One region of the Providencia sp. PROV200 genome, then DNA from elsewhere that is predicted to be linked to it. Evidence: predicted binding sites of a transcription regulator. Region 1 holds the regulator's gene; the other holds the start of a gene.
The links. Region 1 encodes Fur, which represses iron uptake genes when iron is present. Its sites were predicted from a motif close to ATAATAATGAGAACNACTATCAA; they were not measured.
Positions count from the first base shown of each region.

Region 2: a site for Fur is predicted at 3,779-3,801, ahead of M1E86_RS08220 (TonB-dependent receptor domain-containing protein). Genes of this name have one in related genera too.

Region 1 is NZ_CP096307.1:1,363,172-1,374,978, reverse strand. It holds gene M1E86_RS06115 (type I secretion system permease/ATPase) at 1-64, shown strand, start outside; gene ybfE (LexA regulated protein) at 234-527, shown strand; gene fldA (flavodoxin FldA) at 682-1,209, shown strand; gene fur (ferric iron uptake transcriptional regulator) at 1,480-1,929, shown strand; gene M1E86_RS06095 (bactofilin family protein) at 2,565-3,098, shown strand; gene chiP (chitoporin ChiP) at 3,265-4,662, opposite strand; gene M1E86_RS06085 (SDR family NAD(P)-dependent oxidoreductase) at 5,225-6,019, shown strand; gene ansB (L-asparaginase 2) at 6,117-7,160, opposite strand; gene ycaO (30S ribosomal protein S12 methylthiotransferase accessory factor YcaO) at 7,355-9,109, shown strand; partial or broken gene M1E86_RS06070 (altronate dehydratase) at 9,177-9,431, opposite strand; gene focA (formate transporter FocA) at 9,889-10,746, shown strand; gene pflB (formate C-acetyltransferase) at 10,817-11,807, shown strand, end outside.
Region 2 is NZ_CP096307.1:1,791,512-1,803,318, forward strand. It holds gene M1E86_RS08215 (hemin-degrading factor) at 279-1,331, opposite strand; gene M1E86_RS08220 (TonB-dependent receptor domain-containing protein) at 1,453-3,609, opposite strand; gene M1E86_RS08225 (3-deoxy-7-phosphoheptulonate synthase) at 3,981-5,030, opposite strand; gene ppsR (posphoenolpyruvate synthetase regulatory kinase/phosphorylase PpsR) at 5,154-6,014, opposite strand; gene ppsA (phosphoenolpyruvate synthase) at 6,280-8,658, shown strand; gene ydiK (AI-2E family transporter YdiK) at 9,369-10,484, opposite strand; gene ydiJ (D-2-hydroxyglutarate dehydrogenase YdiJ) at 10,740-11,807, shown strand, end outside.

The sequences.
Region 1 (11,807 bases):
TCACGAAAACTTACTCAACTCAAATGGCTTATACGCCAATTTATGGTACCAACAAACGCAATAACATGGATAAAAAAGCATCACGTCTATGGCAAGTGGTGCTTTTTTACTAAAAGTGCTCATTTTACAACCAATTAAACCAAATCATGATAGATGAAGCTATAGCACAAGGGAATTAGCTAGGGTATCATGGCGCGCTGAATTACTGGCACACCCTTTTAGCAGTTATAAACATGGCAAAAGAACAAACAGACCGAACTACGCTAGATTTGTTCGCTGAGGAACGAAGGCCTGGGCGACCTAAAACAAGCCCGCTATCACGGGATGAACAATTAAGGATCAACAAACGCAACCAACTGAAACGAGATAAAGTGAAAGGATTGCGCAGAGTTGAATTGAAACTGAACGAAGAAGCTGTCGCGGTATTGAATCAGTTAGCTGAAGATAAAAATATAAGCCGTAGTGAATTGATCGAAGAAATTTTAATGTCACAACTTGAGCATGTTGATACATCAATACTCAAATAGCGTTATCTTGGTAAATCACACAAATTTGACAGACTTAGCAACATTTTTTCGCCAAAATAAGGCGTAATATTCTATCTATTTTCGTTCTAAATGGGCTCTAGAAGGCGAGTTATCACCTCTAGCTCTCTTAGAAAAACAAGAGGTTAATCACTTTATGGCAGTCATAGGCATTTTCTTCGGAAGTGACACAGGTAACACAGAAAATATTGCCAAAATGATCCAAGAAAGATTAGGCAAAGATGTAGCAGAAGTTCACGATATCGCAAAATGTAGCAAAGAAGATATTGAAGCTTTTGACATTCTACTTCTCGGTATTCCAACTTGGTATTATGGTGAAGCCCAATGTGATTGGGATGATTTCTTCCCTACTCTCGAAGAAATTGATTTCGAAGGTAAACTTGTCGCCTTATTTGGTTGCGGAGACCAAGAAGACTACGCTGAATATTTCTGTGATGCAATGGGTACGATCCGCGATATTATCGAACCTCGTGGTGCAGTTATTGTTGGTCATTGGCCAACTGAAGGTTATCACTTTGAAGTATCCAAAGGCATGGCAGATGACAACCACTTTATTGGTTTAGCGATTGATGAAGATCGTCAACCTGAGCTAACTGATGAACGTGTTGATGCATGGGTAAAACAAATCTCTGAAGAAATGTCTTTAGCTGAAATTTTAGGCTAATAGGTCATGTAAAGAACCCTTACCCATAGGTTACGCCACTGTTTTGCACAAAATGAATCATCTAAGCCAGTGGCATAATCTAAAATAACCGATAAGGTATCCTAATAGGATAGGTTCTCACGAGATTATCAAAATAATGAGACAATGCATGGTTTCTATTTTTATTTTCCATGCCTATAATTGTAAATCAGTTTAGAAGACAACTGTATTGATGTTAAAAATGTCTCATTATTGTTAAATTTATGATTTAAGATACAGGACAAAACCCGCATGACAGACAACAATAAAGCATTGAAAAATGCTGGACTCAAAGTCACTCTTCCAAGATTAAAAATTTTGGAAGTACTTCAAGAGCCTGAGTGCCACCACGTCAGTGCGGAAGATCTCTATAAAAAGCTGATCGATATGGGTGAAGAGATCGGGTTAGCAACCGTATACCGCGTATTGAACCAATTTGATGATGCCGGTATCGTTACCCGTCACAACTTCGAGGGTGGTAAATCTGTATTCGAATTAACCCAGCAACATCACCATGACCATTTAATCTGTTTAGATTGTGGAAAAGTGATTGAGTTTACTGACGAATCCATTGAAACCCGCCAAAAAAATATCGCTGCTCGCCATGGCATTAAACTATCTAACCATAGTTTATATCTATATGGTCATTGCGCAGATGGCGATTGCCGTGACAATGCTGACGCACACGAAGCCAAAGAGTAACAGTATTCAACCATCGTTGATGAAACGTAATGGTTAAAAATGCCAAAACCCTGATAAAACAATTTTATCGGGGTTTTTTATTTTAAGTATTGATACTCTTACACTCTATTAGTGATAATTCCTAGTGAATAACCTAAACATAACTATTTACCACTAGATCTCGCCGATAATACGAATTTTATTAAAAACCTTAATAGTTGCAATTCAAATCAAAATCTTTATATTATTTCACGGATAATTATAATTTGTTATCTAGAATTATGCTTTACCAATCAATGTGGTATATAAATAACATCATAGATGATTTCTATCATTTCATACTATTTAAAATTATTTAATTACCTTACTATAATTTTAACTCTAAATTAGAGAGTTAGTGATTCAAATGTAGTCATAAAGTTAACGTACAATTTAAATGTGTAATTGTATTTATTGGCTAAACTTATTGAGTACTTTAGCAATTTGTAAGAGATTAACTGATGAAAAAAACATATCTTTTTCTCAATACAAGTTTTTTCTTCTGGTTTCTTACTTTAATAGGGTGGTTCTTTAGTTATTTAACTAGCGCCTTATTTTCGTTTGCATTATCAATACTGTTCTTGATCGTACACTTCAATCAAAAAAAGGTAAGTAAAATGTTCACCAAAAGACAAAACAAGCCCGCGCCTACAGCGACTCCCCCTTCGGTAAGTCATGAGCCTGAAGTGACTGTAAAGATAGAAGAACAAGTCACACTATCAACCCCAACGATTAGTGAAGAAAAAACGAATACAATTATCTCTAGGGACGTTGTTTTTGAAGGAAATATAACCTCTAATGAGCAAGTGCATATCTATGGAAAAGTCATTGGGAATATAACCGGAAAAGATAATACGGTTAAAGTCATGTTAAACGGCCAAGTGACAGGAAATATCACCTGCAAAGAACTGGTGGTAAATGGGCGTATTGAAGGTGAATGCCACTCTGATACTATCAGTATTGAAAATAATGGAGAAATCCACGGTACTATCCATTACAGCAGTTTATCGATTAAAAAAGGTGGGATTTTATCTGGTCAAGCACAAGTTAAAAATCCAGCTCATCATTCAGAAAAAGTTACCGTATTAAAAGATAAACTAAAACAAGACGCTTTGATACTCAATGAAAGTGTAAATAATGCATCTTTATAATCACAATAAAAATAAGGTGAAAATACTCACCTTATTTTTAAGCTTTAATATAGGCATTTATCCTTACGCTAATATCCCATTCATTATTAAAAATATAAGGTAATACCTTTTAATGACTGCCATGGTTTCCCCTATAGCAGTCATTGTGACTAAAATATTTTATACTTTAAAATACAGTAAATGGCATCATCACCATAAACTTAATATCTTTTTCATCTTGGAAGATATTTCCGTAACCACCGCCATAGCTCGGAATATCTGTATGATTATCATACTTGGTAAAATGCAGCTTAAATAGTGTATCTTTTGCTCTACCTGACTGCACGGTATATAAAATATCAAAGTTCCATGCACTTTCTTTTAAGCGTACATCTTGAGCATATTGGCTATTCGTACTTGGTTTAGCGTCCCATCCATAAATATATGAGGTTCCAACCTTCCATCCAGCTAAATCCCAATTTTTTAAATCATACATAACACCCGCCATAACGGCTTTTTCATTATTAGCATTCCAGTCTGAACGGCCATCCCACCAGATATCCATGCGGCCATTTGATGTTGCCCAACCAGGGGTCATACGCTGTAGGAAATAACCTTGATTACCTTTAGCTTTTACATAGGTTCCCTCAACTTTAAAATCAAACTCATCGTAAGTGTAACCTAATGTCATCGCTTGCAACCAAGCTAAGCCGTCATAAACATCGTTAACTCCGCCGTCTGAAACCTTGTCTTTTGCTCCATAAAATTGATAAGACATACGTAAATCACGACCTACAACAGGAGCCGCATAAGAAACTTTGGCAAAATATTGATCCATATAACTTTTAGCTTGCCCATATGCACCTTCAAGAACTAGATTGTTTTTAAAGTCATATTTAAAGCCAATTGAGTATAAATAGCTGATCCCAGTTTTACCATCCGCTTCACGAAAGTCATACATACTACGGTACCAAGGCGCTTTATAGCGGTCGGTCCACATATAGGACATGCTCAGCTCGCCATTTTGCTCAAAATCAAACACCCCACCTACCTCTAACCCGCGGTATGTCCCAGGCATGTAGCTCCAGTGGGAAGCTAATAGAGTTTGTCCCGTTGGTTGAATATAGCCTCCTCTCCCCCAGAAAGGGCCATATTTTAGTTTTGCAGCGGCCTTATAGAAAGTCACACCACTGCGATCCCCGGTCCATTTTTCATCCCAACGTGATTTTGCATCACTAAATCCGATTTCATTTGGCGCAGCAGGCCCACTATTTGATAACTCAATGGCAGTAAAACCGGCTAAATCAAGCCCGATGATGTCTTGGAAATAACCGGATGAAAAATCGAGACTCGCATTAAATGTTGAGTGCTTAAGATTATCTGCATATTTTTTATATTTATCGCTATTTGGGTCTAAATCTTTACGTGAACGATCTCGCTGCCAGTAATAAAGACCACCAGTAAGTTTTGAATCCTCAAGAAATTGTTCTGCATGCATGATAGGCTGATAACCGATAGGAAGCATCGCAATCGCAATTTTTAAGACGAGCAATTTCCTGCCAGTATTGACATTTTTATTAACCATTCTTGTATTCCTCTAATATTTTTTAATTTTATTTTTCGGCCGAAATACGATTTAACTTTCCATTTAAATCTAAATATTCACAATGAGTTATGCCTCTTGCGATGTATTTAGCCTATTTTTTGCAACGCGAATTATCAACACAGATACAGGCTTTGTTGCCAAAATATGATCAACGGCACATTAATTTTAATTAACTGCCATCATCACCGGTGATGACCTTACTAAAAATGAAATTTAATATATTGATAAATATGAAAAATAATGAAGAGAAACCCATTAGGTGGGGCTTAAGATAAAATCAGTAAATTAACCCTTTGGACCTTAATTTTTGCTATTTGATAAGAATTCTCTAATTTCTATCACCACATTGACCTAATTGTCTTAAAAAAAATCAGATACTGAGTGAAATGATTAGGATAAATGTTGTTATGCTGAAAAATAACATACATATATATAAAATTTACCAATAAATAATAAAATAAAATTAACAGCATTAATAAGAAAAGCCTCGTATTGGTATTTGATATTATAAACTCTCCTTTTCAACATAAAGAGTTCATCTATGAAAATAGACTTAACAGGTAAACGTGCATTAGTCAGCGCATCAACAGCTGGAATTGGCTATGCTATCGCTAAAGGTCTCGCTAATTGTGGCGCAGAAGTTTTGATTAATGGCCGCAATGAAGGGCGCGTTAATGATGCAGTTTCTCGCTTGAAAAAAGAGTTACCAAACGCCAAGGTATTTCCAGCTATCGCGGATGTCAGTGATGCAAAAAGCGTTGATAAGCTACTCAGCGAAATTAATGAAATTGATATTTTGGTTAATAATGCGGGTATTTATGGGCCAGAAGATTTCTATACAATGGATGATGCTAACTGGGATAATTACTGGCAAACAAATGTGATGTCCTCGGTGCGTTTATCCAGAGCCTTACTTCCTGCAATGGTAAAAAAAGGCTGGGGCCGTGTGGTATTTATCTCATCGGAATCGGCGCGCAATATCCCTGCGGATATGATCCACTATGGTGTGACTAAAACGGCTATGCTCTCTCTTTCTCGAGGGCTAGCAAAATATGTCGCCGGTAGTGGTGTTACCGTAAATAGTGTCTTACCGGGGCCAACACTGTCTGATGGTTTTGCCAATATGATGGAAGATGAAGCTGCGAGAACGGGGAAATCGCTTGAAACCCTCTCAAAAGAGTTTGTGATGGCTCACCGCCCAAGCTCAGTGATCCAACGCGCAGCGACTGTCGAAGAAGTTGCTAATATGGTGGTTTATACCTGCTCTGAGCAAGCGTCAGCCACTTCCGGTGCGGCCTTACGTGTTGATGGTGGAGTTATCGATGATATTGTGTAATTCGTGGATTCAATAATATTACATTAATGTCACAGCAAAACTAACGGGGTACAGGCTACTGCACCCCGCTGTATTAAATTAACACTTATTTTAATAATTAGTATTTCTCAAATAATGCCTGAATTTGCTGAGGATCCTTAGTCTGGGTTAATGCTAATTGTAGCAACACACGCGCTTTTTGCGGGTTTAACCTTTCTGAAGCAACAAATCCATATAAGTTATCATCCACTTCGGCATTTCTTGTTGTATAACCTGTTGGTACACGGCTTGAACGAACGACAACTACGTCTTCTTTGGCTGCTTTTGCTAAAGCGTCAAATACCGCTTTATACATATTACCGTTACCCACACCTGCGCTTACAATTCCTTCAACCCCTTCTTCTCTCAAGGCTTTCACAGGAGCGGCTGAAGCATTAGCATAATTGTAAACAATACCTACTGCAGGAAGCTTTTCGAGCTTACTGACATCGAATGCTGCTCTATCACCACGTGGTTGCGGTGCTTGGAAATAGGTAACTTTACCATCATGAATAAAGCCTTCTGCCCCACCATTAACGGCATCAAATGCCTGTACTTCAGTGGTGCTCATTTTCATCACATTACGGCCTTGCACAACTTTATCGTTCATTGCCATCAAAACACCACGCTCTGCGGCAGACTTATCTGTCGCTAAAACCACCGCGTTATATAAGTTCAGAGGGCCGTCCGCTCCCAAAGCCGTTGAAGGGCGCATTGCACCAACCAAAACAATAGGCTTTTTACATTGCGTAGTTAAATCAAGAAAAAATGCTGTTTCTTCTAAAGTATCAGTACCATGTGTGATTACAAAACCATCCGTTTTATCACAGTCCTGGTTAATTTTTTTCGCCAGTGTCAGCCAGACTTGGTCATTCATATCTTGTGAACCAATATTCACCAATTGCTCACCGCTTAAATTGGCAATTTTTTTGGTTTCTGGCACCGCATTGATTAGAGCATCAATCCCGACTTTACCCGCTTGATAACTTGAGGAAGTCGCTGAATCCCCCCCACCTGCTATCGTTCCCCCTGTCGCCAATACCGTAATATTGGGTTGAGCGATAGCAGATGCGGCAAACAATGCAACGAGTGTCGCCAAAAGCGCTTTATTTCTGTTTTTCATCCTATTTTCCTTTCATTAATAAACTTTAGTTATTATGTGGAATTATGCTGAATTTTATGTGACCTATACAATTATTTTAGGATAAATAATGAATTTTAAGATGATTTATCTGTGAATAAATAAAAAGCGTGAGGCTTGCGACAAAAATCCGTATCATAGGCCGTTTGAAACACTCTATTCACAAGTGACTGACAATGAGCCAAACTTTTATTCCCGGCAAAGATGCCGCTCTTGAAGATTCCATCGATGCATTTCAAACCAAATTAAAGAAATTAGGGTTTGATATTGAAGAAGCCTCCTGGTTAAACCCCGTACCCAACGTTTGGTCTGTACATATCCGCGATAAAGCGTGCCCACTGTGCTTTACTAATGGTAAAGGGGCGAGCAAAAAAGCCGCATTAGCCTCAGCGCTTGGTGAGTATTTTGAGCGTTTATCAACGAATTACTTCTTTGCGGACTTTTACCTTGGTAAATCTATCGCTGAAGGGGATTTTGTTCATTATCCTAATGAAAAATGGTTCCCATTAACCGAAGATGATAGTTTACCTGAAGGGTTATTAGACAATCGTTTGATTAAGTTTTATGACCCCGACAACGCCTTAGCCGCTAGCCAATTAATTGACTTACAATCCGGCAATGAAGAACGTGGTATCTGCGCCCTGCCATTTACCCGCCAATCAGACAACCAAACCGTGTATATTCCAATGAATATTGTCGGTAATTTGTATGTCTCTAACGGTATGTCTGCGGGAAATACAGCCAATGAAGCTCGTGTACAAGGTCTTTCCGAAGTCTTTGAACGTTTTGTGAAAAATAAAATCATCGCTGAAAGTATTAGCCTGCCAGCTATCCCAGAAGATGTTATGGCGCGCTACCCTGCAGTCGTTGAAGCGGTTGAAACCTTAGAGAAAGAAGGTTTTCCAATTTTCTGTTATGACGCATCACTAGGCGGTCAATACCCTGTAATTTGTGTGGTGTTGTTCAATCCACAGAACGGGACTTGCTTTGCCTCATTTGGTGCTCATCCTGACTTTGGTGTGGCCCTTGAGCGTACTGTCACAGAATTGCTGCAAGGCCGTGGCTTAAAAGACCTCGATGTGTTTAATGCACCAACCTTTGATGACGAAGAAGTAGCAGAGCACACGAATCTTGAAACTCACTTTATTGATTCAAGCGGTTTAATTAGCTGGGATCTGTTTAAAGATAATGCCGATTATGCCTTTGCAGATTGGAGTTTTAAAGGCACAACTCAAGAAGAATTTGCAACACTTATCAGTATTTTCAATACATTAGATGCTGAAGTCTATATTGCAGATTATAACCATTTGGGTGTCTACGCTTGCCGTATTTTAGTCCCAGGTATGTCTGATATTTACCCAGTAGAAGACTTACATATTGCCAATAATGCGATGGGCGCTTATTTACGTGACACCATTATCAACCTACCTGATAGCCAATGGGAAAAACAAGATTATCTTGCCCTTATCGAGCAATTAGATGATGACGGCTTAGATGATTTTACCCGTGTTCGTGAATTACTTGGTCTGGCTGTAGGTAAAGACAATGGGTGGAGTAACCTACGTATTGGCGAACTAAAATCCATGTTAGCACTGGCTGGTGGTGACCTCGAGCAAGCACTTGCTTGGGTTGAATGGACACAAGATTTCAATAGCTCGGTATTTACTGCTGAGCGTGCGAATTATTATCGTTGCTTGCAAACCCTGTTGTTATTATCCCAAGAAGAAGAGCGTGATCCTGCGCAATACTACAACGCCTTTGTACGGATGTATGGGCAAGAGGCAGTCGATGCTGCATCAGCCGCTATCGCTGGGGAATCATGCTTCTATGGCTTGTGGTCTATTGACGAGGAACTTAAAGCACTTCCTGCGCATCAAGCCTTGCTGGCCGCTTATGAAAAGCTGCAAAAAGCAAAGCGTGATAATGCATAATGTGAATTAAATCGTTGACGGGGAACTTGCCCCGTCAACATTTTTGCATTTTATTGGTTTATATTAATTATAAATCCAATGAACGTTTCCATAATTTCCATAATAAGAAATCAAACTGTTCTAGCCTATCCGCTTGGGCCTGATAGTCACCACTTGCCGTTTCAATCACCCGTTCAAATAACCCTTTACTTATTGTCGGTAATGGAACCCCATCAATAATTGGTCCGCAATCATAATCAATTATGTCTGACAAACGTGTTGCAATTGCGCTATTGGTCGATATTTTTAAAACTGGTACAATTGGATTCTCGGTGTAAGTTCCATCAAAAAAACTGATTGTTTAATTAAGATATATCGCTTTAGTTCATAGTTTTATTTATATGAATCTTTTATTATTTGCATAATTGTTAGATAAATATTGCAAAAATACGATTTGGCTAAGAAATATATATCGGGATCCCCCCTAATTAAATAGGGCATTATGCAAGCATAAGTTAAATTATATGCCAAAAGGATCATATTCATCTTAAATAGTTAACATTTACGCGTATATTTTTACTTATTTTAATGTTCAAAACTGACTTTATAAAAATTTTTAATAAATTTTAAAAAATATTTTTATCATTAATTTCATTGAGTTACGATTAATTTTAACATTGCATTAACCATTTTCACCTCTCTCTCTAGCGAGTTCATGATCCACATCAAATTTCCCATTTATCCCCTTTGTTACTATTATTGCGTGCTATAATTAATCAACTTTGTAAGAGAGTGTTGGTATGAAAGCTGACAACCCTTTTAATTTATTGCCACCTGCTGTAATGGCGCAAGTCGCAGATGATGCCTCTTTTTATAAGGCAAATAAACATCCTGCAATTACTTACTTGTCAGCATTCACTGCCGGTATTTTTATCTCTATTGCGTTTGTATTCTATATCACAGCAACAACTGGGGCAGCTGAAGCGCCTTATGGTTTCACTAAACTTATTGGCGGGATCTGTTTCTCCTTAGGTCTGATGTTAGTGGTTGTATGTGGCGCAGACCTTTTCACTTCCACCGTACTCACTATCGTCTCAAAAGCCACAGGTAGAATTACTTGGGGGCAAATGTTCCGCAACTGGTTTAATGTCTATATTGGTAACTTAATTGGTGCGCTATTTTTTGTTGCGCTGATTTGGTTTGCAGGGCAATACACCGCAGCCAATGGCCAATGGGGGTTAAATGTATTACAAACCACCAGCCATAAATTACACCATACCTTTATTGAAGCGGTTACATTAGGAATTTTAGCAAACTTAATGGTTTGCCTTGCGGTTTGGATGAGTTACTCAGGTCGTAGCTTAACGGATAAACTGGTCGTTTTAGTTTTACCTGTCGCGATGTTTGTGGCGAGCGGCTTTGAACATAGTATCGCAAACATGTTCATGATCCCATTAGGCATTATGATTAAAGAGTTTGCACCCGCTGAATATTGGTCTCAAATCAATATGTCTCCTGACCAATTTTCACACCTAACAGTCGGTAACTTTATTACAGATAACTTAATTCCAGTTACTATCGGAAATATTATTGGCGGCGCGATTTTAGTCGGCCTCATTTATTGGTTTATGCATTTACGTAGTGGCCAAAAACATTAATAGCCACTGACACACACGAAAAGATTTATTAAGATCCCTAAAAGATCCATTGTTAAAAGGTAAAAGTATCATGTCCGAGTTAAATGAAAAATTCGCTTTAGCATGGCAAGGTTTTAACCAAGGTGACTGGCAGAATAACGTCAACGTACGTGATTTCATCCAGAAAAACTATACTCCATATGAAGGTGATGAATCTTTCTTAGCAGGCTCTACTCCAGCAACTGACACGTTGTGGGATAAAGTCATGGAAGGGATCAAAATCGAGAACCGCACCCATGCGCCTGTTGATTTTGACACAGATGTCGCTTCAACCATCACTTCCCATGATGCAGGTTACATTACTAAAGAATTAGAAAAAATTGTTGGTTTACAAACTGACGCACCTCTGAAACGTGGTCTTATCCCGTTCGGTGGTATCAAAATGGTTGAAGGCTCATGCAAAGCATACGACCGTACTTTAGATCCAACAATCAAAAAAATCTTCACTGAATACCGTAAAACTCACAACCAAGGTGTTTTCGACGTTTATACGCCAGACATCTTAAAATGCCGTAAATCAGGTATCTTAACAGGTCTGCCTGATGCATATGGTCGTGGTCGTATCATCGGTGACTACCGTCGTGTTGCACTGTACGGTATTGATTACCTGATGAAAGACAAATTTAACCAATTCACCTCTTTGCAAGAAAGATTAGAAAAAGGTGAAGACCTGCAAATGACTATCCAACTGCGCGAAGAAATTGCTGAACAGCACCGTGCATTGGGTCAAATGAAAGAAATGGCTGCAAAATACGGTTACGATATTTCTGCACCAGCAACAAATGCACAAGAAGCAGTACAGTGGACTTACTTCGGCTACTTAGCCGCAGTTAAATCACAAAACGGTGCTGCAATGTCATTTGGTCGTGTTTCTACCTTCTTAGACGTGTATATCCAACGTGACTTAGAAGCAGGTAAAATCACCGAACAACAAGCGCAAGAGTTAATTGACCACTTGGTCATGAAACTGCGTATGGTACGTTTCTTACGTACACCTGAATACGATGAGCTGTTCTCTGGTG
Region 2 (11,807 bases), 430 kb from region 1:
AATAATTGTCCAAGCTATTCGAAATTATTAACCAAGTAAACAATTGAAAAAATATTGTTTCTTTTATAATCGTTTTTTTATAACAATAGACAGGAAATCCCGAGGTAAATTATTCTGGTGGATAATCGCCATAACTGGCAATTTTTTAGGAGGGATCACTCATGTAAGTGAATTAAAGGGTTCTATGGTAAATTTCATCTCTAGCTTAATCCCCATTTGGGGTTGGAAGGTATTCAGAAAATTACCATTAGAAGCCCATTTATCTATTTATTATTCTTTTATTTTATGCGAGATATAGAAAGAATTTGTTTGCTCCATTCTATTTGTTCTGGTGTGCCTTCTATGCGCTGGCCATACATTTGAATAATTTGGTTACCTTGGGTATCAAAGACCTCAAGGCTTGTTACAAAGCCATCTTTAGTTGGCTTGCGTGTGACCCAGCACTCAGAAATGCCACTTTCAATGAGATGAAGTTTAAAGTTTGTACTTGAAATATTTAACCAATCAGTTTGAGAGCTTTCAACAGAGAGTGATGATAGTTCATTTATTTTTCCTGTAAATATTTGAACGCATCCACGATTTCCTACAAAGAGCATCACTTCATTTTGTGCTTGGTATGCAAGGGAAAGCAGATCAGATAAGGCCGTTGAAGGTACTTGCCATGCTAATTCTTGGCTAACAGCGCGAAAAACTTGCTGACGACTTAGATTGTGTTTCTTTAATATGCCAAAAAACTGATGAACATTTGTCATATCACGCCATTGCTGTTCTAATTGAGAGGCGAGTTCTTCGCTGATTTTCTGTTCTGAAAATGGTGAAATGGTTTTAGGTTCTATAGGCGGATTCTCTGATGTGCTGTAGCGTTCTATCAAGGCTTGCCAAGCCGCTATATCAGTGTTGTCGGTGGAAAAAACCTTGTGTAAAGAATCTCCATATTTATCGAAAAATTGAATGCTGTGGCGAGTTCCCTCTGACGTTTTTTCAGAGAGTGCAAAAATTGAACTCCATTGTGCAAAGAACATACGTAAGTCTAATGCTTTAGGGTTTAGAAATAGCCCACCGTGATTGCTAAATTTCGGGTTATTATATGCACCTGTTTGAATACTAACAGCGTACTGATTACGAGTGATCCCTATAGCTTTCCCTATTGTGGTTAAATCTTGTAGGATATCAACAGGTTTACTGACCAATCGTTGAACATTATCTTTGCCGACACGACAATGAATTAATTGGGCTTCTGATACGCCAAGTAAGGCCGCTATTTCTTGGGCGTGCTTATGAGTGTACGTTTTTTTAGCTTGTAGGTAATCATGATAGAGGTCTGAATTCACAAGTTTTTCCTTAATAAAATGACAAAACACAGTGATGAGTTATCAACTGACAACCGATTTATTTCTATACTGCCGATAAATTCAATAAAATCAGTTGATAACATGGTTTTTTACTACTTAACTACCAGTTGTAATTTATGTTGATATAAAAGTTTCGGCCTTCCTGAGGAACTCCCATAGAAGAGACATATTGCTTATCAAATGCATTTTTCATTGTAAGAGTCGAACTTAATCCTTTTATGAATTGATCTGCTTGGTAATTTACATAGAAATCATGAATGCTATAGCCTGCATGCTGAATGACTTCTTTATGATAACGATCTAAACCTTGGCTTGATTTGTGATGCCACTTTTTATATTTATCATTACCTTGAAGTTGAGTTTTTGCAGAGAATTCCCCAATCCAGCCTAGAGTAAAGCCAGTACTAGCAACCGGTATATTTAACCGAGTCGTTAGTGTTTCAGGGCGTATAGACGAAAGAGAATAATGAGAGCTGTCTTCTCTACCTGTGGTTTTATTGTGATTGATATTTAATTCAAACCATGGTGTTCTGTAGCTTATAAAGCTATCGATGCCATAAATGGATGCGCTGGGAATATTGATATAATAAAGTTCATCGGGGAACCATTGGCCATACCTTGGCGTATAGAGGCCTTCAAGGGCAATATGGTTTTTAGATTTGGTCTTAAAGTAGGTTGAACCAAATTGAAGGTCGCTATTATCAATAAGTACCCCATCAAAACTGAATTTTACGCCTGTTTCGAGGGTTTTATTCGTTTCTGGACGTAAATCAGGCGATGGGCGAAAGTTTGAGCGAGTGCCAAAAAAAGGTATAGTGAAATGGTTTGAATTATTATAAAGCTCAGACATACGTGGAGTACGGTATGCCTCAGCGTATGATGAAAAAATATTGAGCCAATGGGTTGGAGTAATACTAACAGCCATACGGGATGACAAGTTGGTATGTTTACTTTCAGGGAAATTATCCCTCGATGCGCGGTATTGTGTAAAGCGCGTTCCAATTGATAAAGTTAACGGTAATTGATGCAATGTCATGTCATTAACCAACCAGCCTGACATGTTGTCGAGTTCTGCTGGTGGATAACTTATTGCGTACTGATTTGACGTTTGCTTTTGCTGATAATATTCGAAACCACTTTGAATATGATGATTTACCCAGTTATGCATAGGTAAAGTGAAGCTATTAGTAAATTTAGTCCCATAGGTATATTGATTTCGCGCTTCAGAACCATACTCTTTTGGTTTTTTCTTGATCTTAACTGTATCAGTTTGATCTAAATATAAATCTGTATAATAAATATCCCACTGAGCTTGCCAATTTATCTCATTTTTGGGTGTAAAAAATTGGCTAATGGCAATATCTCGCTGATGGCTTTGCCTTTCATGCGGTGTATTTGGATATCTATTTTTTTCTGTGGGTTTAGCGGGTTGTTTTACCCCTAAACTATTGTTGCGATATTCTTTTAATTGTAACGTCAAATAATATGAAGGGTGGGCAAGCCAGCTGCTTTTGAGCATCCAGTTATTTAGCTGTTCAGTATTATCAACGTTTTCAAATTCGGGTGAGCCGAGTAGGTACTTTTTACGTTGACTGTAGCTGAATAGGGTATCCGTTGATTCAGTTCTGCCCAACAGTGTTGCACCTGCATAGTAACCGTGGTTATTACGGTTAATACCGCTGAATACCTGACCGCCGAATTTTTGCCCAGGTTTTAATATATCAGCTGCAGTTATTGTTTTGAATGAGACAACCCCAGCCAATGCACCGCCGCCATGATGTACAGATGATGCACCTTTATGGATAAATATTTTTTTTATTAAGGTGGGGTCAATAAATGTAGCTTCATATAGGCCTGAATAAAAGTCCTGAGTGATGTTATCAACAGTAACTTTCACGCCTCGTGAATCATAACCTCGCATTTGAATGCCTTGGCCATAAGTGCTATTGGAACCAGAAACAAAGACCCCAGCTTGGCCTTTTAGTAAATCTAAGGCGGATGTTGCAGATTGATATTCAGGTGATTTTGCATCAATGACATCGACTTGTTCTGCTACAGCGATATTTTCTAAACTAAGAGGGGAGCTAGAAACATGAATAATGTCCCGAGTATCCGTTTTTGACATTGTATTTGTAGGTGATGAATTTTCAGCCAAAACTGTGTTACTAAACCCAGTCATGACGACAGTAGCAGCAAGCGCGGAGAATGATATTTTGTGTTCTTGATGGGCTGATGTAGAGATCGATTTAAACAACATAGGAAATCCTTTCCTTTGGTTTCAGAATTTGCTGGCTGCCTGGATAAATTATCTGGGTGGCATGCAATAAGTATTTACGTAACGTATTTGTTTATTTGAACTATTTGGTTCTGTAATGTTGTAGCGAATAGCAGGGGCTAGGCTACTGGTGATCTAACGGATAAATTCGTTCGTAGTGAGAATTATTATCGTTAGTGAGTGGTGGGTCAAGATATTTCTGGATTAAAATATCGTTATCTTGTAATTAACTGAATTATTATATCGTATTGGTTATATTTGAATGATAATTATATTTTTTTGAATATAAAAAGCCCTTTAGTGTATATTTTACTAAAGGGCTTATCGTAAGAAATAAGTTGGAATTATGGGGGTTATTTAAAACGAGACTCAACAGCTTGAGCAAGAATTTCAATAAGTTGTTCGGTATCTTCCCAGCCAAGGCATGGATCGGTAATCGATTGACCATAAACTAGCGGTTGGTCAGAAACCACTTTTTGTGTACCTTCAATTAAGAAGCTTTCTGCCATCACTCCACTGATAGCGGTCGAGCCATCTTTTATTTGTTCCGCAATATCTCGTGCAACTTCGAGTTGGCGACGATGAATTTTTTGGCAATTACCATGACTGAAATCGACCACTAAATGCTCTGGCAATTCAAACTTACGTAGTTTGTCGCAAGCTGCGGCTAAGTCACCGGCAGTGTAATTCGGCTGTTTGCCGCCACGCATAATAATATGCCCATGCGGGTTACCACTGGTTTGGTAAATGGTCATTTGCCCGTTTTTATCCGGTGATAAAAACATATGCTGTGCTTTTGCCGCTCTTATCGCATCAATAGCAATATTTATATTACCGTCAGTCCCATTTTTGAATCCAACCGGGCAAGACAGTGCGGATGCCATTTCACGGTGGATTTGGCTCTCTGTTGTACGGGCTCCAATAGCTCCCCAACTAATGAGGTCTGCAATATATTGTCCAGTAACCATATCAAGAAATTCGGTTGCTGTAGCTAGCCCTAATTGATTAACTTCAATCAGTAACTTACGTGCTAAGCGGATGCCTGTATTGACTTGGCAAGAGTTGTCGAGGTTAGGATCAGAAATTAACCCTTTCCAACCAACCACAGTACGTGGTTTTTCAAAGTAAGTTCGCATGACAATTTCTAAACGGTCTTGATGGCGTTCTCTTAATACATTTAATTTTTTCGCGTATTCAATCGCGGCATCAATGTCATGAATCGAACAAGGGCCGACAATGACAAGTAGACGAGGATCTTTACCAGATAGAATTTGTTCAATTCTTTTACGTGACGTTGTCACGTTATCAGCCACTTTTTGGGAAATGGGAAACTCATCAGCGAGAGTTTGTGGGGTAATTAAGCTATCCACTCTCGCAGTACGTAATTCATCAGTTTTGTGCATTTTCTTTCTCAAAGAACTTTAATAGGCATATGCCCTATAAGTGATTAAGATCACAATAAACGAATGTGGCTTAATTTCAACCTCCAACTTAGCAGGAATGAATATTTTTTTTATTTGTATTCATTAAAATATTCGTCTTTGTAAGCCCATGGTATCAATCACTTTTGCAGAAATTTCTTCAACAGAATAGTTCGTCGTGTTTAAGTAATTGATTTTATTTTGTCGAAATAAAGCTTCAACTTCCGCTATCTCAATACGACATTGCCTGATGGAGGCATAACGGCTATTTTCACGGCGCTCTTCACGAATGGCTGCTAACCGTTCAGGGCTGATCGTTAAACCGAATAACTTATGAGTATATGGGCGCAACGCGGCAGGTAACTGTAAGTTATCCATATCATCAGCCGTAAACGGGTAATTTGCGGCTTGGATCCCAAATTGCATCGCTAAATAGAGGCTTGTCGGCGTTTTACCGCAACGTGAAACACCAATAAGTATCACTTGGGCTTGGTCTAAATTACGTAAAGAAATCCCATCGTCATGAGCTAGTGTGTATTCAATAGCAGCTATTCGTGCATCATATTGATTCATATTCTGCATAGACAAACCATGAGTTCGGTTGAGTTTTGGCTCAGGTTCTAGGCCAACTTCCTTTTGAATTGGCGCGACTAAACTTTGGACGATATCTTGGCAAAACCCAGCACTTTGGGTGATGATTTGCTTTACTTCAGGGGAGATAATCGAATAGAACACTAAAGGGCGTAGCTGGGTTTCTTGGAAAATAACATCAATTTTTTGTTTAATTTCCTGTGCGCGGGTTTCGCTCGTCACAAACGGCAGAGTATAAGAAATAAATGACAGAGGAAATTGAGAAAGTACGGCGTGCCCCAAAGTTTCAGCGGTGATCGCGGTTCCATCAGAAATAAAGAAAACAGTACGTTGAACTTGGCTTGCCATATTATTCATTGTTCCTAATTCGGTCATCATTATTTGTCTCTTATTGTATTTATCACTGGATATTGGGAGATATTATCTTTGTTTAAAGTTTAAAAATTAGTTTATAGGGGGAACTATAGCCATTTTTTGAACGATTTTTAGAACAAAAAAGTTTTCTTCAGTGATGGAACGATTCACCAGTCCATCTTCTCTTATCGTCTGTGCTAGTCTATTTCACGAGGCGAATTTTCGCCAACGAGATTTTTTACGATTTGTACTCTGTCACTAAATTGCTATAAAAGGATCGCTTTCAATGTCCACAAATGGCCTCACTCCGTGTAATGTACTTTGGTATAACCAATTAGGGATGAATGATGTTGACCGTGTCGGAGGCAAAAATGCTTCTCTCGGTGAAATGATCACTAACTTATCTGATCTGGGAGTATCCGTACCTAACGGTTTCGCGACAACCGCACAGGCGTTTAATGATTTTCTGGAGCAGAGCGGTGTAAATCAGCGCATTTATAACCTGCTAGATGAAACGGATATTGATGATGTGAACCAACTGGCTGTAGCAGGTGCTCAGATCCGTCAATGGGTGATTGATACTCCACTGACGAAGGAGTTGGAACAAGATATTCGTGATGCATTCGCGCAACTGTCAGAAGGTGAAGCGGAAGCCTCATTTGCAGTTCGCTCATCGGCAACCGCAGAGGATATGCCTGACGCTTCGTTTGCAGGGCAACAGGAAACATTCCTTAACGTTCAAGGGATAGACGCAGTATTAGTTGCGATTAAACACGTTTTTGCTTCACTGTTTAATGACCGTGCGATTTCATATCGTGTTCACCAAGGTTATGATCACCGTGGTGTCGCACTTTCCGCTGGTATTCAACGGATGGTACGTTCAGATCTAGCCTCATCTGGCGTTATGTTTACGATTGATACTGAATCGGGCTTCGACCAAGTGGTATTTATCACCTCTGCGTATGGTTTAGGTGAGATGGTGGTGCAAGGCGCTGTGAACCCAGATGAATTTTATGTCCATAAGCCAACACTAACAAATAGCCGTCCCGCGATTGTGCGTCGTACACTGGGCTCTAAAAAATTACAAATGGTGTATGCCAACAGTAAAGAGCACGGTAAACAAGTACAAATCGAAGATGTGCCAGAAGCGCTACGCAATCGTTTCTCTTTAGCTGATCATGAAGTTGAAGAACTGGCTCGCCAAGCTTTGCAGATTGAAAAACACTACGGTCGTCCAATGGATATCGAGTGGGCTAAAGATGGCCACAATGGGCGTTTATACATTGTGCAAGCAAGGCCAGAAACCGTTCGCTCTAATCAACAAGTGATGGAACGTTATCAATTAAAACAACAAGGACAAGTTTTAGTTGAAGGACGTGCAATTGGTCATCGCATTGGCTCTGGGGTTGTTAAAGTCATTCATAACTTGAGTGAGATGGATAGAATTCAGGCCGGTGATGTACTTGTTACCGATATGACTGACCCTGATTGGGAACCTATCATGAAAAAAGCGGCTGCGATTGTGACGAATCGTGGTGGACGTACTTGCCATGCTGCAATTATCGCTCGCGAATTAGGTATCCCAGCCGTTGTGGGATGTGGTGATGCGACTGACCGTTTGCATGAAGGCCAAGAGGTGACCGTTTCTTGTTCAGAAGGGGATACGGGCTTTGTGTATGAAGGTAAATTGGCATTTGAAATTCACAGTTCTGAAGTGAGTGATATGCCAAATCTGGATGTCAAAATCATGATGAACGTGGGTAACCCTGATCGTGCATTTGATTTTGCTTGCTTACCTAATGAAGGCGTGGGCTTAGCAAGACTTGAGTTTATCATCAATCGTATGATTGGTGTTCACCCAAGAGCACTGCTGGAGTTTGATAAACAATCTCCTGAGCTGCAAGCCGAAATTCGCCAAATGATGGCGGGTTATGATGATCCGATTGAGTTTTATATTGGTAAATTAACCGAAGGAATCTCGACTCTAGCCGCGGCTTTCTGGCCAAAACGCGTTATTGTCCGTTTATCTGACTTCAAGTCAAATGAATATGCCAATTTAGTCGGCGGGGATATTTATGAGCCTGAAGAAGAGAACCCAATGCTAGGTTTCCGTGGTGCTGGCCGTTATGTGTCTGACAGCTTCCGTGCCTGTTTTGCATTAGAGTGTGAAGCGGTGAAACGTGTTCGTAATACGATGGGCCTAACGAATGTTGAAGTCATGATCCCATTTGTGCGTACCGTTGCACAAGCGGAGTCAGTAATAGCAGAACTGGCGAAACATGATTTGAAACGCGGTGAAAACGGTCTAAAAGTTATTATGATGTGCGAAATACCATCAAATGCTTTACTGGCGGACCAATTCCTCGAACATTTTGACGGTTTCTCTATTGGTTCGAATGATATGACTCAGTTAACATTAGGCCTTGATAGGGACTCAGGTGTTGTTTCTGAATTATTCGATGAACGAAACGATGCAGTTAAAGCGATGTTATCCATGGCGATACAAGCTGCAAAACGCCAAAACAAATATGTAGGCATTTGTGGTCAAGGGCCATCCGACCATCAAGACTTCGCCCAGTGGCTGGTAGATGAAGGCATTGATAGTTTATCTTTAAACCCCGATACTGTCGTACAAACGTGGTTAACGATAGCTGAAAATCAATAGTTATCTCGTTTATTAATTATCAGGCTGAATGTGAATAACATTCAGCCTTTTCATTTACTTGATTAAATTGACCTATTGTAGAAATTGATAAATACGATTATCAGTAGATTAATATTAAACAGTTCTGGATAACTGTTCATATAATACTTCTTGGGTATAAGAAAAAAATAAATTAAATATAATTACCCGCATTATGTGTATTAAGTTTTACAAGAGAAACATATCCTAAATAGGCGTAACGAAACTTAATTAATTATATAACGCTAAAGGAGTAAGATTACTGATAATAATGACAGAAATTGATGTTAATCAATAATTATAAACTGATGTTCTGATTGTGACATGAATAGTATTCATATTAAATTAAGATAAAAAAAAAGCCTATCATGGGCTGACAGGCAAAGACTACACACAGCAATTTAGTTAATAAAACCACGCCTAGAAGGGGATGGCATAGTTTTTTAGATCTAGAGAATTGAATAATCGAATGTTAAACCATTCATATTATACTATCATTAAGAACACTCTCAATATTAATATTAATCATTGTTACTTAACGAGAATTAATTCAATAGATTTATGTTAACATAAATTAGGCTAAATACTAACGTTAGAATGTTAAATATTGTTTCTAAATATTAATGAGCGGCATTTATTAAGTTAGCAGGCATGCATAGCTTGAACATGCCTGCAACTAATTTAGTGATATACTACTTTTTAATCGAAAACTCTTCTTCTAGAAACTTTTCAGTTTCTGTTAAGTCTTCATTTGGAACCGCGACTTCATTCATCCAAGCTTTTAGTAAGCTATATGAAACAGCTAATACAACTGGGCCAATAAACAACCCAATCATACCAAATGATAGAATTCCACCAATAACACCAATAAGGATCAAAACCATTGGTAAGTCTGCACCCATTTTAATTAACCATGGGCGTAGAACGCCATCCATGGTAGCAACAACCGCGGCCCATATAGCAAGAATAATTCCCCAGGTTGTATCACCTGTCCAAAACAGCCAAATGACGGATGGCACCATAATGAGTAGAGGCCCCAATTGCGCCACACAGCATATAAACAACAAGACAGTCAAGATGGCGGCATAACCAATACCCGACAAGGCAAGTCCAATTCCTCCGACGATGGCTTGAATTAGCGCGGTGACGACCACACCAAGGGCAACAGCCCGAATCGATTGCGCTGCTAACACGACAGCTGCATCCCCACGGATCCCAGCAAGACGTACAGCAAAGTGGCGGATGCCAACCATCACTGATTCACCTTTAAGGTAAAGCAAACCACTAAACAACAGCATGAGCATCAAATGAAAAACAAATCGTCCCGCGCTAATAGCTTGAGTGGCAAACCACCCTGCAGCTTGGCCAAAGTAGGGTTGAATTTTAGCCAGTAAAGCATTACCACCACTGGCGACTAAGCTATGCCATGCATAGTAAATTTTCTCACCGACCATTGGGATGGTATTTAGCCATTCTAAATCAGGCAATGTTAGGCTAGATGGTGATTTGGCTAAATCAATAAGTGGGGTACTATTTTCAATAATGCTGCCGATGAGAATACCTAATGGGATAACGAATAGCAGTAATATAAGAAGAACCATCACTAATGTCGCTAACCAGCGCTTGTGCCATAAGCGAGCTTCTAGCTTTAATAATAGTGGCCAAGTAGCAATGACCATCATTCCAGCCCATACAAAGCCAAGAATAAATGGATTAAGTACCCAAAAGCAGGCTGCTATCATTAAAACGATGGATAATAGGCCGAAAATAAGTTTGGGAAGATCCAAGCGTTTTTGCGATTTTTCCATTAATGACTGATCCTTTACAAATGAAAATTCTGCGTGTGTGGCAAGTTTTTAGGTGAAAATAACGTAATTATTTTTCACGGTTAAAAAAAACAATATTGTGGTATGGTTCATGATGGCAATGTCATCAGCGGCTGTGCTCTCTTTACAGGCTGTGAGGGAATTCATCATAGACCTCAGACACTATTGTGCAACTTTAAATAAAGATAGTACATAACGAGTAATGCGAACACTAAACAACAAGAGTCATCGTTAATAATGATCCCGTGTATATCAGAAGCTCCTCATCTTAGTCATTTAGTCATCGAGTTCTTGCATGAGCTACAAGAACAGGGTTTTACTGGGGATAACGGCACCAGCTATGCTGAGCGTTTATCTATGGCGACGGACAACAGTATTTACCAACTATTACCTCAAGCGGTTCTGTTTCCACGTTCGAGTGCAGATGTACAAATTATCACTCGTCTTGCAGGGCAAGCAAAGTTTCGTGAGCTTAGCTTTACACCTCGGGGAGGAGGGACGGGAACTAATGGGCAATCCTTAACTGAAGGGATTGTTGTCGATATGTCCCGTTACATGAACCGTATTTTAGAAATAAACCCAGAGCAAGGTTGGGTTAAAGTTGAGGCAGGGGTCATCAAAGACCAATTAAATCAGTACCTCAAGCCTTACGGTTATTTCTTTTCACCTGAATTATCCACCAGTAATCGAGCAACGTTAGGTGGGATGATCAACACTGACGCATCAGGCCAAGGCTCATTAGTTTATGGAAAAACGTCTGATCACGTATTAGGTGTCAAAGCCATGGTGTTAGGTGGTGAATGCCTAGATACACGCGCTATGCCTATCGAACTCGCCCAAACGATTGCGTCAGAAGATTCTACGGTGGGGCGCATTTATAAAACGGTGTTAGAACGCTGTTTAGAGCAACGTCCATTAATTGAAGAAAAATTTCCTAAGTTAAACCGTTTCTTAACTGGTTATGATTTACGTCATGTATTTAATGATGCACTAACCGAATTTGACCTTACCCGTATTTTGACAGGGTCTGAAGGGTCTTTAGCCTTTATTACCGAGGCGACGCTTGATATCACACCTTTGCCAAAAGTACGGCGCTTAGTAAATGTAAAATATGACTCTTTTGAGTCCGCATTGCGTAATGCGCCTTTTATGGTTGAAGCGAAAGCACTGTCTGTTGAAACCGTGGATTCAAAAGTACTTAACTTGGCAAAAGAAGACATCGTTTGGCATTCCGTAAAAGCCTTAATTACAGATGTGCCAAATAAAGAAATGTTAGGGTTAAACATCGTCGAATTTAGTGGTGAC